DNA from 3 places in the Streptomyces sp. NPDC038135 genome. Region 3 is predicted to be linked to each of the others. Evidence: riboswitches for the same ligand, from Rfam matches in the RefSeq annotation. Region 3 holds a riboswitch; each other region holds the start of a gene.
What was found. A riboswitch is a leader RNA that binds a small molecule or an ion and turns the genes downstream of it on or off. The one in region 3 is predicted to bind cyclic di-AMP.
Positions count from the first base shown of each region.

Region 1: it holds a riboswitch for cyclic di-AMP, as region 3 does, so the genes downstream of both, ACZ7JA_RS17045 (M23 family metallopeptidase) here and ACZ7JA_RS02815 (C40 family peptidase) in region 3, are expected to answer to the same signal.
Region 2: it holds a riboswitch for cyclic di-AMP, as region 3 does, so the genes downstream of both, ACZ7JA_RS03720 (transglycosylase SLT domain-containing protein) here and ACZ7JA_RS02815 (C40 family peptidase) in region 3, are expected to answer to the same signal.

Region 1 covers NZ_JBVJXS010000005.1:517,211-521,558, reverse strand. Annotated here, with positions in the region: gene ACZ7JA_RS17050 (M16 family metallopeptidase) at 1-791, shown strand, start outside; cyclic di-AMP (ydaO/yuaA leader) riboswitch at 1,037-1,200, shown strand; gene ACZ7JA_RS17045 (M23 family metallopeptidase) at 1,213-1,968, shown strand; gene ACZ7JA_RS17040 (GntR family transcriptional regulator) at 2,167-2,862, shown strand; gene ACZ7JA_RS17035 (HPr family phosphocarrier protein) at 3,011-3,292, opposite strand; gene ACZ7JA_RS17030 (bifunctional acetate--CoA ligase family protein/GNAT family N-acetyltransferase) at 3,470-4,348, shown strand, end outside.
Region 2 covers NZ_JBVJXS010000001.1:787,698-792,045, forward strand. Annotated here, with positions in the region: gene ACZ7JA_RS03715 (polyprenyl synthetase family protein) at 1-860, opposite strand, end outside; cyclic di-AMP (ydaO/yuaA leader) riboswitch at 1,394-1,578, shown strand; gene ACZ7JA_RS03720 (transglycosylase SLT domain-containing protein) at 1,582-2,067, shown strand; gene ACZ7JA_RS03725 (HAD family hydrolase) at 2,130-2,942, opposite strand; gene fahA (fumarylacetoacetase) at 3,194-4,348, shown strand, end outside.
Region 3 covers NZ_JBVJXS010000001.1:604,886-609,233, reverse strand. Annotated here, with positions in the region: gene ACZ7JA_RS02820 (tellurite resistance/C4-dicarboxylate transporter family protein) at 1-825, opposite strand, end outside; gene ACZ7JA_RS02815 (C40 family peptidase) at 1,105-2,349, opposite strand; cyclic di-AMP (ydaO/yuaA leader) riboswitch at 2,358-2,528, opposite strand; gene pcrA (DNA helicase PcrA) at 2,812-4,348, shown strand, end outside.

The sequences.
Region 1 (4,348 bases), on a different contig from region 3:
ACGACCGTCATGTGCGTCCCGCGACGGCGACCGCGGTCGTGGTCGGCGACCTCACCGGCACCGATCTGGACGCCCTGCTCGCCGACACCCTGGGCGCCTGGTCCGGTACCCCCGGCGAGCCGCGCCCGGTGCCGCCGGTGACCGCCGACGACACCGGCCGTGTCGTCATCATCGACCGCCCCGGCGCCGTCCAGACCCAGCTGCTCATCGGCCGGATCGGCCCCGACCGGCACGACCGGGTCTGGCCCGCCCAGGTGCTCGGCACCTACTGCCTCGGCGGCACGCTCACCTCCCGCCTGGACCGCGTGCTGCGCGAGGAGAAGGGTTACACCTACGGCGTGCGCGCCTTCGGGCAGGTCCTGCGGTCCGCTCCGGACGGCACCGGCGCCGCGATGCTCGCCATCAGCGGCTCCGTGGACACCCCGAACACCGGTCCGGCGCTCGACGACCTGTGGAAGGTGCTGCGCACCCTCGCCGCCGAGGGCCTGACCGACGCCGAGCGGGACGTCGCCGTGCAGAACCTGGTCGGGGTGGCGCCGCTGAAGTACGAGACCGCGGCGGCCGTCGCGAGCACCCTGGCCGACCAGGTCGAGCAGCACCTGCCCGACGACTTCCAGGCGACGCTGTATCAGCGGCTCGCGGCCACCGGCACGGTCGAGGCCACCGCGGCGGTCGTCAGCGCCTTCCCGGTGGACGGTCTGGTGACGGTCCTGGTCGGTGACGCGGCGCAGATCAAGGAGCCGGTGCAGGCGCTCGGCATCGGCGAAGTCACCGTGGTCGCCGCCGAGTAGCGGCCGGACGGCGCCACGCGCGCATGGGGACCTCGCGGCCGACGGGCCGTCAGGTCCCCATCGTGTGCGCGGTCCTTCGCGAAACCGGTGGGGCGCCCTTGTCCAGATGTCCGAATTGAGGCGGAGGTTGCCTGTCTGCCCTGTGGGATGCGCTACAAAAGCCCGGATCCGTTTGGGCGCCGGAGACCGGGCCGCTTAGCGTCATCCGGGCTGTCCGTCAGGCAGTGCGCCGCGCCCGCGGCACCGGACAGTCATCGCCGAGTCCCCGTACGGCGCGAGCCAGGGGAGCCGGGGACCCATCGCAGTCCCTGGGGTGAATCGGACGCCCGCGCGCGAGCGAGGGAGTCCGTAGGAGACCTTCCTGCTCCGAACCCGTCAGCTAACCCGGTAGGCGAGAGGGAAGGAAAGGACCAGCCACTTCATGGCGTTCATGTGCGCCTCCGGGAAGCACCGCAAGCCCGGCCGCGTCAAGCGCACCACCGCTCAGGCGGCGGGTGTCGCAGCCCTCACCACCACCGGCGTCATCGGCAGCCTCGCGGCCGCCCCGGCGTTCGCCGTGGAGAAGCCCGTCGAGCAGACCGGCCTCACGCCGGTGATCAGCGTGAGCGACCAGGTCGCCGAGCAGATCGACGAGCAGGCCGCCGCCCAGACGCAGGCCGCCGAGCGGCAGGCGGCCGAGGAGGCCGCCGTCAAGGCGGCCGCCGCCGAGGCGAAGAAGGAACGCGAGGCCGCGGCGCGCGCCGCCCGTGAGGCCGAGCGCAAGCGCCTGAACGCCTTCGTCGCCCCGATCGTGCACTCGTACGTCTCGACGGCGTACCAGGCCAGCAGCTCGCTGTGGTCGTCCGGCTCGCACACGGGCATCGACTTCCACGCCGCCAGCGGCACCTCCGTGCACGCGGTCGGCGCCGGCACCGTCGTCTCCACCGGCTGGGGCGGGGCGTACGGCAACCAGATCGTGATCCGGATGGCCGACGGCATGTACACCCAGTACGGCCACCTGTCCTCCATCGGCGTCACGGTGGGCCAGAAGGTGACCCCGGGCCAGCAGATCGGCCTGTCGGGCGCGACGGGCAACGTCACCGGCCCGCACCTCCACTTCGAGGCCCGTACGACGCCCGAGTACGGCTCGGACGTCGACCCCGTCGCCTACCTCCGCCAGCACGGCGTGCACGTCTGACGCCTCGCGCACGGACATCCGAAAGCCCCGGCTCACCGAGCCGGGGCTTTCGCCGTTCCCGGCGGTGTTCGCCGCTGTCCGGCCAAAAAATATTCATGGATTCCGGCCCGCCGTCGGAGATTCCGCTCCCTTGGAATAGAGTCACGAGTCAACGCGTCCATCGTCGGCGTTTCACGGGGATTAAGGCGGAGGTCGGTCATGCGTATTCCGGCGCATTCGGTGTGCACGGCGATCCGGGACGACATCGTCGCAGGCGTCCACGAGCGCGGCGGCCGGCTCACCGAGGAAGTCCTGGCCCGCCGCTACGGCGTCTCGCGCGTCCCCGTCCGCGAGGCCCTGCGCACCCTGGAGGCCGAGGGCTTCGTGGTGACCCGGCGGCACGCGGGCGCGTGCGTGGCCGAACCGACCGAGCAGGAGGCCGCCGACCTGCTGGAGATGCGCGTGCTCCTGGAGCCGCTCGGCGCCTTCCGGGCCGCCCAGCGGCGCACCGAGGCCCATCTGAAGGTGCTGCGCGGCCTGGTCAGGCTGGGGCAGGAGCGGGCCCGGCGGGGCGGCAGCGAGGATCTGCGCGCGCTGGGGGGCTGGTTCCACGAGACACTCGCCCAGGCCTGCGGCAGTCCCTCGCTGACGTCGATGCTGACCCAGCTCCGGCACAAGATCGCCTGGATGTACGCGGTGGCGGCCCCGCCGAGCCCGGTGGACTCCTGGACCGAGCACGGCGCGATCGTGGACGCGGTGGCGCGCGGCGACGGCGAACGCGCGCGTGCGCTCACGGCGCTGCACACCGAGCGCGCTACGGCCGCGCACCGATTGCGCTTTTCCGGTGGCGAGGGCCGCCCGGACCGTGTGAGGACTTCGCAACATGCCGTAAACATGTCGGGCCGGCGGCATTAACACGGGCACCGTATACAAAGAGGGGGGAATTCCGTGGCGCGGTATTTCCGCTGCCCGATTTCCCGCGCGCCTGGATTTCCGGAGAAACGGCGGAGCCGTGCCGCCCGGAAAAGGGCGGCACGGCTCCGGTGTTTCCCGTGACCGGTGCTCAGACCGTCTCGGGCAGTTCCTCGAGGCCCTCGGCGACCAGCTTGGCCAGACGGTCCAGGGCGACGTCCGCGCCCTCGGCGTCGGAGGCGAGGACGATCTCCTCGCCGCCCTGGGCGCCCAGGCCCAGGACGGCCAGCATGGAGGCCGCGTTGACGGGGTTGCCCCCGGCCTTGGCGATCGTCACCGGGACGCCTGTGGCCGTGGCGGCTCGGACGAAGATGGAGGCGGGGCGGGCGTGGAGGCCCTCGGCCCAGCCGACGTTGACGCGGCGCTCAGCCATGTGTTGCTGCCCTTCGGTGTTCAGGTTGTCTAGACCAGTTTCCCATATCGTGAAGCGTGCCCCGAGCGGTGCGGTGCACCGCCGCGGCGCGCCACCGGATCGCGGCCTCGATCCGGCCTGTCGTCCTCCACAGACTGCCTCGCGACGCCGTCGTACGCGAGCCGTACCCTGGGGCCCATGCAGAGCCCGGCGGACCGGCAGGACCGGCACGAGTACCCCGCTCACTGGGAGGCGGACGTGGTGCTGCGCGACGGGGGCACCGCGCGCATCAGGCCCATCACCGCTGACGACGCCGACCGCCTGGTCAGCTTCTACGAGCAGGTCTCGGACGAGTCGAAGTACTACCGCTTCTTCGCGCCGTACCCACGTCTGTCCGCCAAGGACGTCCACCGCTTCACTCACCACGACTTCGTGGACCGGGTGGGACTCGCGGCCACGATCGGCGGCGAGTTCATCGCCACCGTACGCTACGACCGCATCGGCACCGACGGCATGGCCGCCTCCGGACCCGCCGACGAGGCCGAGGTCGCCTTCCTGGTCCAGGACGCCCACCAGGGGCGCGGCGTCGCGTCCGCGCTGCTGGAGCACGTCGCGGCCGTCGCGCGCGAGCGCGGCATCCGGCGCTTCGCCGCCGAGGTGCTGCCCGCCAACACCAAGATGATCAAGGTGTTCACGGACGCCGGATACACCCAGAAGCGCAGCTTCGAGGACGGCGTCGTACGGCTGGAGTTCGACCTCGAGCCCACCGACCGCTCGGTCGCCGTCCAGCGCGCGCGGGAGCAGCGCGCCGAGGCCCGCTCGGTGCGCCGGCTGCTGGCGCCCGGCTCGGTCGCCGTCGTCGGCGTCGGCCGCGCGCCCGGCGGCGTCGGCCGCGGCGTCCTCGGCAACATCCGGGAGGCCGGCTACCAGGGCCGGCTGCACGCCGTGAACAAGGCCTTCGCCGAGGACCTCGAGGAGGTCGACGGGGTGCCCGCGCACCGCTCGGTGCGCGACATCGAGGGGCCCGTCGACCTCGCCGTCGTCGCCGTCCCGGCCGAGCACGTGCCCGCGGTCGTC
Region 2 (4,348 bases), 180 kb from region 3:
GCGGTCAGCGCCTCCTCGAGCCGGGCGTCGTCCCCGAGGTCGGAGTCGAGCAGCTCGCACAGCGCGACGTCCTCGGGCAGGCCCAGCCGGGCGGCGCGCTCGCGCAACCGGAGCACGGGCAGCGTCGGGATGCCCTCGCGCAGGTCGGTCCCCGGGGTCTTGCCGGACTCGTGCGAGTCGGAGGCGATGTCCAGGACGTCGTCGGCGAGCTGGAAGGCGACCCCGAGCCGCTCGCCGTACTGGGTGAGCACGTCGACGACCGTCTCGTCGGCGCCGGACATCATCGCGCCGAACCGGCAGGAGACCGCCACCAGGGAGCCGGTCTTGCCGCCCAGCACGTCCAGGTAGTGGTCGACCGGGTCGCGGCCGTCCGAGGGGCCCGCGGTCTCCAGGATCTGCCCGGTGACCAGCCGCTCGAACGCGAGGGCCTGGACCCGGACCGCCTCGGGTCCGAGGTCGGCGAGGATCTGGGAGGCGCGGGCGAAGAGGAAGTCACCGGTCAGGACGGCGACGGAGTTGCCCCAGCGCGTGTTGGCGCTGTCCACCCCGCGCCGCACGGACGCCTCGTCCATGACGTCGTCGTGGTACAGCGTGGCCAGGTGGGTCAGCTCCACGACCACGGCCGACGGCACCACACCGGGGGCGTACGGGTCCCCGAACTGCGCCGCGAGCATCACGAGGAGCGGCCGGAACCGCTTCCCGCCGGCCCGGACGAGGTGCTGCGCGGCCTCCGTGATGAACGGGACCTCGCTCTTGGTGGCCTCGAGCAAGCCTTCCTCGACAGCCGTCAATCCGGCCTGGACATCGGCTTCCAGAGCCTGGTCCCGCACGCTCAGCCCGAACGGCCCGACGACGGTCACGAGGGGTCTCCTGTCTGCTGGTGTCTGCTGGCGATTACGCGGTTTGTCGATAGGTCGCTGCCCTCACTCAAGTCAGCGTATCCGGTCCTGTTTCGATCACCGAGGGCGGCCACCGGTCCGGCACGGACGGCATCGGACCATGATCGGCGCAGTGCCGACCACCCGATAATACGGACATTAGGCGCATTAATACGCCTTTCGTGACGCGCAGGAAATCGGCCACAAGGCATCCCGCGGAGCGTTCCCCACTCGCCTGCCCTCGAGCCCAAATCCCCCATGTCTGATTTGGAATACTTTGCTATTTCGTGAATTGGGTCACGCGCCCCGGCCGGCCCGCCACGCCCGGCCACCACCCGTTTTTCCGCGCCACATCAGCGAGTTGAGCATTGGCAGTCGCAAAGGATCAAGTACCCAAAACGGAACAGAACAAGGTCAACTTGGTCTTTACGTGAATCCGACACTTGTTCCGGACATGTGCTCTCGCATACGTTCCCGGCCAGTCGAGCGGAACGCCGAATCCTGCCGCCGCCCGGCACCACCCATCGACGAACTCATTCGTACGGCAGGAGCGGGGGACCCAGGTAAGTTCGCCGGACCGGACGACACGTGTCGTCACCGGAACGGCAAGGGGTGAAGCCGTGCCGCCTCGGGCGGCACGGCCGGGCACCTCCCCGCCCGAACCCGACAGCTCACCTCGCAGGCGACGGAGAGGAACTTGGCCATGCCTGCAGCCGCTCAGCCCCGCCGCGTCCGCACGAACCGCCTCGCCCGCAAGCTCGCGGTCCTCGGCACCGGCGCCGCCGTGCTCGCCCTTCCGGTCGTCGGCGCCACCAGCGCCTTCGCGGCCGACTCCGCCGGCTCGGCCGGCACCACCCTCGCCGGGTACCCGAACAACCTCGACGGCTGGATCCGCGAGTCCCTCGCGATCATGGCGGAGAAGCACATCCCGGGCACCTACAACGGCATCCACCGCAACATCATGCGCGAGTCCTCGGGCAACCCGCGCGCCATCAACCTGTGGGACTCCAACGCGGCCAAGGGCATCCCGTCCAAGGGCCTGCTCCAGGTGATCGACCCGACCTTCAACACCTACCACGTGGCCGGAACGGCGTTCGACCCCTACGACCCGGTCGCGAACATCACCGCCGCCTGCAACTACGCGGCCGCCCGCTACGGGTCGATCGACAACGTCAACGGCGCCTACTGACCGGCACCGCGGCGCGGCGCCACCTGACCGGCGCCCGCCGCGGGCCGCTGCCCGCGTCCCGGTCAGCCGGCCGGGAACAGTCCTTCGAGGACGACGGCGACGCCGTCGTCCTCGTTCGACGCCGTGACCTCGTCCGCGACCGCCTTGAGTTCGGGGTGGGCGTTCGCCATGGCGACCCCGCGGCCCGCCCAGGCGAACATGGGGATGTCGTTGGGCATGTCGCCGAAGGCCAGGGCCCGTTCGGCGGGGATCCCGAGACGGCCGGCGGCCAGCGCGAGCCCGGTCGCCTTGGTGACGCCGCACGGCTGGAGCTCCACCGTGCCCGGCCCGGACATGGTGACCGTGGCCAGCGACCCCACCGCCGCCCGCGCGGTCGCCGCCAACTCGTCGTCCGACAGCGTGTGATGGCGCAGCAGCACCTTGCTGATGGGCTCGCGCCACAGGTCGTCGCGCCGGTCGACCCGCACCGCGGGCAGGGTCGGGTGGGGCATCAGGTAACCCGGTTCGATCAGCGTGAGGCCGTCCACGCCGTCCTGGTCGACGGCCGCGAAGACCTGCCCCACCTCGGCCTCGATCTTGCCGAGCGCGGTCTCGGCCAGTTCCCGGTCCAGCCGCACCGACCACAGCAGGCGTTCGGTGCCGGCGTCGTAGACCTGCGCCCCCTGCCCGCACACCGCGAGCCCCGTGCAGCCGAGCGCGGCCAGGAGCGGCCGCACCCGGGGGGCCGGCCGGCCCGTCACCACCAGGTGCCGGGCACCGGCCCGCGCCACCCGCTCCAGCGCGGCGAGCGACCGTTCGGAGACGGTGTCGTCACCGCGCAGCAGCGTGCCGTCCAGGTCGGTGGCGATCAGGGCGTATGCGGGAGGTGCGGCCATGATCAGAGAATACGGACCGCACGGCCCGCCGACTCACCAGGTTCCCGCGGGACTTGGGGCCCGCGGGAGGCGTTTCCCGGGTCGGCCGTGGGCCGCAGCCAGGTGCTTCACCGGGCCGGACCGATACCGGCCGTGCCGGGCGGACACCCCCTGTGGCACTGCCCAAGACACCTGTCCCGGCCGTAACGTGTGGCGCGATCACATGGAACGCATCGCCATGCATGGCCCGGATGAGAGTGAGGCAGCACCCCATGCCCCCCTTCGACGTCCCCGAGGGCGACCCCTTCGGCCCGCACAACCTTCCCTACGGTGTGTTCTCACCCTCCGGCAGCACGGAGCGCAGGGTCGGCGTCCGGCTCGGTGACCACGTCCTCGACGCGGGCGCCGCGGCCGCCGCCCTCGGTTCGCCGTACGTGTCCCTGCTCGCGCAGGCCACCCTCAACCCGCTGCTGGCGGCCGGCCGCACAGCGTGGTCGGACGTGCGGCGCGCGCTGACGGCGTGGGTGACGGTTCCCTCGCACCGGTCGACGATCGAGCCGCTGTTCCACCCCCTGTCGTCGGTGACGCTCCACCTGCCCTTCGAGGTCGCGGACTACGTCGACTTCTACGCCTCGGAGAACCACGCCCGGAACGTCGGCCAGATCTTCCGCCCGGACGCGGAGGACTCCCTGACCCCCAACTGGAAGCACCTGCCGATCGGTTACCACGGCCGCTCCGGCACGGTGGTCGTCTCCGGCACGGACGTCGTCCGGCCGTCCGGACAGCGCAAGGGCCCCGGCGACCCGGCACCGGTCTTCGGGCCCTCGGTACGGCTGGACATCGAGGCCGAGGTCGGCTTCGTGGTCGGCGTGCCCTCCGAGCTGGGCACGCCCGTCGCGCTCGGCGACTTCCAGGAGCACGTCTTCGGTCTGTGCCTGCTCAACGACTGGTCGGCGCGGGACATCCAGGCCTGGGAGTACGTCCCGCTCGGCCCCTTCCTCGGCAAGTCCTTCGCCACCTCGGTGTCGGCGTGGATCACTCCGCTGGAGGCGCTGGAGCACGCCCGCGTGACGCCTCCCGAGCGCACCCACCCCCTGCTGCCCTACCTGGACGACACCGCTCCCGGCGTCGAGCCCGGCGGCTACGACCTGCGGATCTCCGTCGCGATCAACGGTCACACGGTGTCCGAGCCGCCGTTCTCCACCATGTACTGGACCGCCGCCCAGCAGCTCGCCCACATGACGGTGAACGGCGCCTCGCTGCGCACCGGCGACCTGTACGGCTCGGGCACGGTGAGCGGCCAGGCGGAGAGCCAGCGCGGCTCGCTGCTCGAGCTGACCTGGAACGGCCGCGACCCCCTCGAACTCCCGGACGGCAAGCGCGCCTTCCTGGAGGACGGGGACGTGGTGACCCTGTCTGCCTGGGCG
Region 3 (4,348 bases):
CGACGCAGCGGTCATGCCCAGCGAAAACACCGTCGACCACCGCCGCACGTCGTAACGCAGCCGCGGCCGGGCCACCTCGGCCGCCAGCAGGACCACACAGCACGCCAGGTCCAGTACCAGCAGCGCGACCGTGACGTTGCGGAGCACGCCCCGGTCGTCGTCGTTCCACAGGTACAGCCGCGCACTGTCGGCGGCCAGTAGCTTCGCCCCGGCCAGCGCCGAGATGGCGAGCGCCCCGCCCACGATCCAGTGGTCGCCGGCGCCCTCCAGCACCTGACGCGGATCGAAGCGCGCCAGCGCCAGGCAGTAGAGGACCAGGCCCAGCCAGAACAGCACCAGCGCGGCGCGCGCGAGCCAGGCCGTCGTCTCCGCCGCGGCCAGGGTGGCCGCCAGCACCGCGAGCCCCTGTGTGGCCACGCAACACAGGAACACCGCCCCCGGCATGCGCCGCTCCCAGTGCGGTACGACGAGAAGGAGCAGCACCGGCCACAGCACAACCGCCAGTGCCAGGGCGGCCTCGGCCAGGGTCTGCCGGCCGAGCAGCGAGAGCCGGGTGCCGAGCACGGTCGTGGCGGCCACGGTGGTGAGCGCGCCGGGGCTCTTCGCCTCGGCCATCCACCGCGGCCGCTGCGTCACCAGCCGCACGGTGAAGTCGGCGGCGAGCGCCGCCCAGGCGAGGCAGCCCAGCCACAGGAAGACGAGCGACACCGTCTCGGCACCGGTCAGATGCAGGGCCACCGACACGATGCCGCTCGCCATGACGGCCGCCCCCGCCGCCGGCGGACGCCCCGCCCACCACGTACGCACACCGGAGAAGCGGGGCATGGGCATGAGCCCGATGCTAGGCCGTGTCCGCAAAGTCGCGTCTGCGTCACGACGCCCGGCACGCACTCTCGCCGCACCGGCCGAAAGCCCGAGTACACCCAGTACGAGGGCATCCGGCCGGCACTCCCCCAGCCTTCGGCCGGGGGACCCCCAGAGCACGCACCGGACGCCGCGACGCCCGCCCTGCGGGCGAACGACGCGACTTTGCGGACACGACCTAGGGAGCGGGGCCGCCCGCGCTCGCGGGGCACGCGCGCGTGGAGCCCGAAAAGAGCACCGTCAGGCCGGCCGCACCACCCGGTGGACCACCGACTCGCCCGCCAGGTGCACCGGCTCCTCGCGCACGTACGCACCGGGGCGCGGGGCGTGGATCATCGTCCCGTCGCCCGTGCACAGGCCCACATGGCTGCTGTCGTGGTGGAAGAAGACCAGGTCGCCGGGGCGCGCTTCGTCGAGCGGGACGGCGGTGCCCATGGCGGCCTGGTCCCGCGCGGCACGCGGCAGGGCGACGCCGGCGGCCTTCCAGGCGGCCTGCGTCAGGCCGGAGCAGTCGTATGAGCCGGGCCCGCTGGCGCCGGAGACGTACGGCTTGCCGATCTGGGCACGGGCGAAGGCGATCGCCCTCTCTGCCTTGGTGACGGGGGCGTGCGGTACGACGGGCGGGGCGCTCGGCCGCCGCGCTGCGGACCGCGTCCGCTCCGGCGCCTGGGCCGGGACCGGAGAAGCAAGGACCGGAGGAGCCAGGACCGGGCCGGCGGCCGGTGCCGAAGCGAAGGCCTGAGCCGGGTCCGGAGCCGGGATCGCATCGAGCAGCGGGTCCGGAGCCGGGGTCGCATCGAGCAGCGGGTCCGGAGTGGGGATCGCATCGAGAATCGGACCCGCGGTCGAAGCCGGGGCCTGGAGCGCCAACGGATCCGTGGTGGAGGCCGGGGCCTGGAGTGGAGCCGGTGCCGGCATCGGTTCCGCGGCCGAAGCCGTCAGCCGGATCAGCAGCCCGCGCGCGGTGACGAGTTTGTGCTGGACGGCCGCCTTGGCCGTCCTCACGTCGTACGGTGCGGCGGTCGCCGGCGCCTCGTGAGCCCTGGGGGCCTTGCGCTCGGCGGCGCCCTTCACCCGGGAGGCCAGCCGGTTCATCAGCCGGTTCTGGGCGAAGTGGTCCTCCGGGAACTCCGCGAGGAGCGAACCGGCCGGCTCCGGAGCGGCGGCGAACGGAGCCAGCCCCTCGCGGGCCTTCGTGAACAGTCCCGGGCGCCGGACGGCCTCCGCGCGCGGGGCCTCGGCGCGAGCCCGCTGCACGGCCGAGGGCTCCTCGTCCGGGTCCGCCCTGCGGTACAGCTCGTCGATCTTCTTCTCGACCTCCTCCAGGCTCGGCCTGCCGTCGCCCGCGGAGGGGGCGGAGGTCGAGGCGGACGCGGCCGTCTGGGACAGGACGGCCACGGAGGTGAGGGCGGCGGTGGCCAGGACGGGGGTGCGGATGCCCGTCCCGCGGGTCCCCGGGGGACCCGGCTTGCGGTGCGACGCCAAGGCTGGCGACTCCTTCCAACGTGCCGCCTACCGGGTTAGCTGTCGGGTTCGGGCGGGTGGTTCGGAAGGGTTGCCCTACGGCGTCTTCCCGGGCGGGAGTCGGCCGATTCACCCCAGGATCGGTGGGTCCCCGGCTCCGGCCGCCGTGAAGGGCGCACCGGACTCGGCGGAGGCCGCGCGGCCCGGCGAGGTTCGCCGGTAGGGGTCGTGCGGCCTGACGGAAACCTAGCCAACTCGTGTGACTCCTGTGAAGGTTGCTGTGCCATATGTCCGATACATTTCCGTGACCCGGGGCCGGTTTCATACAGGCGTGACAAGGCGATCTCGCAGGGTGAGGAGTCCGGCCGGGTCCGCGGCACGCCGGCCGGCGCGCTCGACGCGGGTCCTGTCGCCGACCTCACGGCCGCCGGTTTTCCGGTGCCGGGACCGGTTGTCGGTGCGGCCCCCTAGACTCGTAGAGCGATGAGCAGCCTCTTTGACGACAGCTTCCTGGCGGACCTCCAGGCCCCTCGTGGGCACGCGGAGGAGCCCCCGCCGCCGCCCGAGGACGATCACGCTCCGGAGCCCCTTCCGGACGATCTGTTCGGCGGGAAGTTCGACGTGCCGCCGGACCGGGACGCGCACTACCGCGACGGCGCCCCGCGTCCCGTGACCGACCCGGACGCGCTGCTCCGGGGGCTGAACGACAACCAGCGCGCCGCGGTGGTCCACGCCGGCTCTCCGCTGCTCATCGTGGCCGGCGCAGGCTCGGGCAAGACCCGCGTGCTCACCCACCGCATCGCCCACCTGCTCGCCGCGCGGAACGTGCACCCCGGCCAGATCCTCGCGATCACCTTCACCAACAAGGCCGCGGGCGAGATGAAGGAGCGGGTCGAGCAGCTCGTCGGCCCGCGCGCCGGCGCGATGTGGGTGATGACCTTCCACAGCGCGTGCGTGCGCATCCTGCGCCGCGAGTCCAAGAGACTCGGCTTCACGTCGTCCTTCTCGATCTACGACGCGGCCGACTCCAAGCGCCTGATGGCCCTGGTCTGCCGCGACCTCGATCTCGACCCCAAGCGCTACCCGCCGAAGTCCTTCAGCGCCAAGATCAGCAACCTCAAGAACGAGCTGATCGACGAGGAGGACTTCGCCGCCCAGGCCACCGACGGCTTCGAGAAGACCCTCGCCCAGGCGTACGCGCTCTACCAGTCGCGGCTGCGCGAGGCGAACGCGCTGGACTTCGACGACCTGATCATGACGACGGTCAACCTGCTGCGCGCCTTCCCGGACGTCGCGGAGCACTACCGCCGCCGCTTCCGGCACGTCATGGTCGACGAGTACCAGGACACCAACCACGCCCAGTACGCCCTGGTCCGGGAGCTGGTGGGCACCGGGCAGCACGACGAGGACGTGCCGCCCGGCGAGTCGGACCTGCCGCCCGCCGAACTGTGCGTGGTGGGTGACGCGGACCAGTCGATCTACGCCTTCCGCGGCGCGACGATCCGCAACATCCTCCAGTTCGAGGAGGACTACCCGAACGCGACGACGATCCTGCTGGAGCAGAACTACCGCTCCACGCAGACCATCCTGTCCGCCGCCAACGCGGTCATCGAACGCAACGAGTCCCGCCGCCCGAAGAACCTGTGGACCAACGCCGGCCAGGGCGCGCGGATCACCGGCTACGTCGCCGACACCGAGCACGACGAGGCCCAGTTCGTCGCCGAGGAGATAGACCGCCTCACCGACGCGGGCGAGGCGAAGGCCGGGGACGTCGCCGTCTTCTACCGCACCAACGCGCAGTCCCGTGTCTTCGAAGAGATCTTCATCCGCGTCGGCCTGCCGTACAAGGTCGTCGGCGGCGTCCGCTTCTACGAGCGCAAGGAGGTCCGGGACGTCCTCGCCTACCTGCGTGTCCTCGCCAACCCCGAGGACTCGGTGCCGCTGCGCCGCATCCTCAACGTGCCCAAGCGCGGCATCGGCGACCGGGCCGAGGCGATGATCGACGCCCTCTCCCAGCGCG